DNA from 2 places in the Streptomyces sp. NBC_01171 genome. Region 1 is predicted to be linked to the other one. Evidence: predicted binding sites of a transcription regulator. Region 1 holds the regulator's gene; the other holds the start of a gene.
The links. The regulator HrcA, encoded in region 1, represses chaperone genes, less so after heat shock. The targets are predictions, from matches to a motif close to TTNGCACTCNGNNNNNCNGAGTGCNAA.

Region 1 (2,391 bases):
CGGGTACGTACAGCGCGTCCTCGCCGCCGAGGGCCAGCAGCCGGTCCAGCGCGTCCGGCCAGCGGGACGGCACCGCGTCCGGGCCCGCCTGCGGCTCCCCGGACTCCTCGGCCAGGTCGCCGCAGAAGACGACCTCGGGGGAGCCGGGCACCAGCACCGCGAGATCGTGGGCGGTGTGGCCGGGGCCGACGTTGGCCAGCAGCACCTGGCGGCCGCGGCCGAGGTCGAGCGTCCACTCGCCGGACACCGCGTGCGCGGGCGGCACCAGGGCGCGTACCGCGGCCTCCGCCTCCCCGGCCGGGACACCGTGCTCGACCGCGTCCCGCCGCAGCGCCTCCCGCTCGTGGCGGAACACCACGTCCAGCCCGACCGCGCCGTAGACCTCCGCCCCGGCGAAGGCGGGGGCGCCCAGGACATGATCGAAGTGCGGGTGGGTCAGCGCGAGATGGGTCACATCCCGTCCGGCCAGCGTCCGCACGGCGGCCCGCAGCGCGGCCCCCTCGGCGAGGCTCGACCCCGCGTCCACCACCAGCGCCGTGTCCGCGCCCACGACCAGCCCCACCGTGCAGTCCCAGCCCGGCAGCCGGCACCGGCCCACCCCTTCGGCCAGCCGCTCCCATCCGAGGTCTTCCCAAGTCACCGTCATACCCGGACGCTAACGGCGGACAAGCCGGGCGGACCGCACCGACCTTGCCCGGTGAGCACCCCACGGCCGTACACTGGCCGGGGAAGTCTGGCACTCGCACACGCAGAGTGCCAGGCGGGACACCGTAAGGGCCATGGGGCGACGTGACGGAGGTGCGCATGCTGAGCGAACGCAGGCTGCAGGTACTGCGCGCCATCGTGCAGGACTATGTCGGCACCGAGGAGCCCGTCGGCTCCAAGGCCCTCACCGAACGGCACAGCCTCGGTGTCTCCCCGGCCACCGTGCGCAACGACATGGCCGCGCTGGAGGAGGAGGGCTTCATCGCCCAGCCGCACACCAGCGCCGGGCGCATCCCCACCGACAAGGGCTACCGGCTCTTCGTCGACAAGCTCGCCGGCGTGAAGCCGATGACGGCGCCCGAGCGGCGCGCGATCCAGAACTTCCTGGAGGGCGCGGTCGACCTCGACGACGTCGTGGCCCGCACCGTCCGGCTGCTCGCGCAGCTCACCCGGCAGGTCGCCGTCGTGCAGTACCCCTCGCTGACCCGGTCCACCGTGCGGCATGTGGAACTGCTCTCACTCGCCCCCGCCCGCGTGATGCTCGTACTGATCACCGACACCGGCCGGGTCGAGCAGCGGATGGTCGACTGCCCCGCCCCGTTCGGCGAGGCACCGCTCGCGGACCTGCGCGCGCGGCTCAACAGCAAGGTGGCCGGGCGCCGGTTCACCGACGTACCGCGACTGGTCGAGGACCTCCCCGATGCCTTCGAGGCGGAGGAGCGCGGTACGGTCTCCACAGTGCTCTCCACTCTGCTGGAGACACTGGTCGAGGAGAACGAGGAACGGCTGATGATCGGCGGCACCGCCAATCTCACCCGTTTCGGACATGACTTCCCCCTGGTGATCCGGCCCGTGCTGGAAGCCCTGGAGGAGCAGGTCGTGCTCCTCAAACTCCTCGGCGAAGCCAAAGATCCGGGCGTGACCGTGCGTATCGGGCACGAGAACGCCCACGAGGGACTCAACTCCACGTCCGTCGTGTCGGTCGGCTACGGTTCGGGCGGCGAGGCGGTTGCCAAGCTCGGCGTGGTCGGACCGACCCGCATGGACTATCCGGGAACGATGGGAGCGGTACGCGCAGTGGCACGGTACGTCGGACAGATCCTGGCGGAGTCGTAAGTGGCCACGGATTACTACGCCGTTCTCGGCGTGCGCCGCGACGCGTCGCAGGATGAGATCAAGAAGGCGTTCCGCAGGCTCGCGCGCGAGCTGCATCCGGACGTCAACCCCGATCCGAAGACCCAGGAGCGGTTCAAGGAGATCAACGCCGCCTACGAGGTGCTGTCGGACCCGCAGAAGAAGCAGGTCTACGACCTCGGCGGCGACCCCCTCTCGCAGGCCGGCGGCGCCGGTGGCGCGGGCGGTTTCGGGGCCGGCGGCTTCGGCAACTTCTCCGACATCATGGACGCGTTCTTCGGTACGGCGTCGCAGCGCGGCCCGCGCTCGCGGACCCGGCGCGGCCAGGACGCGATGATCCGGATCGAGGTCGAGCTGGACGAGGCGGCCTTCGGCACGACCAAGGACATCCAGGTCGACACCGCGGTCGTCTGCAACACGTGCAGCGGCGAGGGCGCGGCCCCCGGCACCTCCGCGCAGACCTGTGACATGTGCCGCGGCCGCGGCGAGGTCTCCCAGGTCACCCGGTCCTTCCTGGGCCAGGTCATGACCTCCCGCCCCTGCCCGCAGTGC
Region 2 (2,391 bases), 1.8 Mb from region 1:
CGGTGATCGAGGAGATCTTGCCCTGGTTGATCAGGATGTACGGGTCGTCGAGGACGGCCTCCATACGCTCCTGGTCGGTGACGAAGTACGGGGACAGGTAGCCCTTGTCGAAGGCCATGCCCTCGGTGAAGTCCAGCTCCAGACCGAAGGTGTTGGACTCCTCGACAGTGATGACACCGTCCTTGCCGACCTTGTCCATGGCCTCGGCGATCAGCTCGCCGACCTGCTGGTCCTGGGCGGACAGCGCGGCGACGGCGGCGATGTCGGACTTCTCGTCGATCGGGCGCGCGGAGGCGAGCAGGTCCTCGGAGATGGCCTTGACGGCGGCGTCGATGCCCTTCTTCAGGGCGGCCGGGGACGCGCCGGCGGCGACGTTCTTCAGACCCTCGCGGACCAGGGCCTGGGCGAGCACGGTGGCGGTGGTGGTGCCGTCACCCGCGATGTCGTTGGTCTTGGTCGCCACCTCCTTCACGAGCTGGGCGCCGAGGTTCTCGAACGGGTCCTCGATCTCGACCTCACGGGCGATCGTGACACCGTCGTTGGTGATGGTCGGCGCGCCGAACTTCTTGTCGATGACGACGTTGCGGCCGCGGGGACCGATCGTCACCTTCACCGTGTCGGCCAGCTTGTTGACGCCGCGCTCAAGGGCGCGACGGGCGTCCTCGTCGAACTTCAGTGTCTTCGCCATGACAGCGGGAGCCCTCTCGGAAAATCTGGGTGGATGTGCCTGCGCCCCCGGCCGCCCGGCTTCTTTACGGTCGCGGGAACCAGGGGCGCAGTGGTGAAGCAGATGCCTCGGGGTGAACTACTTCTCGATGATCGCGAGCACGTCGCGAGCCGAGAGGACGAGGTACTCGTCGCCGTTGTACTTCACCTCGGTGCCGCCGTACTTGCTGTACAGCACGATGTCGCCGACCTTGACGTCGAGCGGCAGGCGCTCGCCGTTCTCGAAGCGGCCCGGACCGACGGCGAGGACGGCGCCCTCCTGGGGCTTCTCCTTCGCGGTGTCCGGGATGACCAGGCCAGAGGCCGTGGTCTGCTCGGCGTCCAGCGGCTGGACCACGATGCGGTCCTCGAGCGGCTTGATGGCAACCTTGGAGCTGGCGGTCGTCACGATCCGACCTCCCCCTTCTGAGAATTCACGGGGTTGACTGTCTGAGGTGGCGACCAGGTGGATCCGTCGTCGCGGGTGCCGGACCTGCCCGTCGCTTTGTTGGCACTCTCGTGTGCCGAGTGCCAGTGCCGAGACTATGACCGGGGTTAGCACTCGGTCAAGCGGAGTGCCAATTGCCGTGTGGCGCGTCGGCATCGGGTACCTCTTTGGCGTGCCTTCACGGTGCCGTTGGGACGCGCGTCCCCAGGGGGCTGCCGCCCCCGGACCCCCGCTTCGGCCCCGGACGGGCCTCGTCCGCAGCCGCCGGACGGGCCGGGACACCTAGAGGTAGTCGCCCAGCTTTCCCGCCGTCAGGCCGCGTTCCTGGGCCTCCCTCAGCACTCGCCCCGTGCGCTCGGCCAGGGCGCCCTTGCGGTCCGGGGTGACGCGGATGATGTCGCCGGGGGTCAGGTGTTCGGGGGTGTGCGCGTAGGTGAGGCCGTGGCGGGTCGTCTCGGCGCGCCAGTGGACGAGGGCGGTGATGCCGCAGTCGGCGGCCGCACGCAAGGTGGCGGCGTCGTGGACCTCCGCGTGCGCGCGTGTCAGCCGGGTGCGGGCGGCGCACAGTTCGTCCCGCTGCCGGGAGCGGGACAGTCCGTGCGGGAGGCGGCCGCCGAGGGTGACGCCCGCCGCGCGCAGTCGGGCGGCACGGCCGGAGCCGAGGGCGTCGGCGCCGGCGAAGACGGTGACCGGCAGGCGGAGTTCGCGCACCAGGTCGGCCAGGCGCGGGTCCCGTACGGCCGCCTCGTCGTAGGTGAGGAAGACGACCCGGTCGGCCGTGGTCACGCGGTCCACCACGCGGGTTCCGGTACGGACGGAGAGGGGCCGGGCCGCGTGACGGGGTGGGGCGGCCAGAGGTGCGGTGAGGCCCCAGTGGCGGTAGGCGCGTTCGGGGGCCGGGGCCGAGCGGCGGACGCCCTCCGCGGCCTTCTTGCCGAGGCGTTCGATGGGGTCGACCGACTGGGCGCAGCCGGTGAGCAGCAGTGCGGCCGAGGCGAGCGCGACGGCCCGTGCCGCACGGTGGGCCGGCCGCGCCCCGCGCCTCACAGGTAGTCCTCCAGGCGTGCCACGGCGAATCCCTCGCGGGTGACCTTGTCGAGGAAGCGGCGCATGTCGTCGACCATCGTGCCGTCCCAGTCGTCGGTGCCCCGGAAGTGGGTGAGGACGATGTCGCCGCGGCGCAGTCGCCTGTCGTCCTCGCGGTACTCCCAGTGGTCGACGAAGACCTCCTCGTTCCA

Region 2: the regulator HrcA is predicted to act here: its motif matches at 1,261-1,287, upstream of groES (co-chaperone GroES).

What each region holds. Positions count from the first base shown of each region.
Region 1 is NZ_CP108609.1:4,488,163-4,490,553, forward strand. It holds gene OG448_RS20645 (MBL fold metallo-hydrolase) at 1-646, opposite strand, end outside; gene hrcA (heat-inducible transcriptional repressor HrcA) at 805-1,821, shown strand; gene dnaJ (molecular chaperone DnaJ) at 1,822-2,391, shown strand, end outside.
Region 2 is NZ_CP108609.1:2,674,185-2,676,575, forward strand. It holds gene groL (chaperonin GroEL) at 1-688, opposite strand, end outside; gene groES (co-chaperone GroES) at 806-1,114, opposite strand; gene OG448_RS12110 (polysaccharide deacetylase family protein) at 1,436-2,200, opposite strand; gene OG448_RS12115 (polysaccharide deacetylase family protein) at 2,197-2,391, opposite strand, start outside.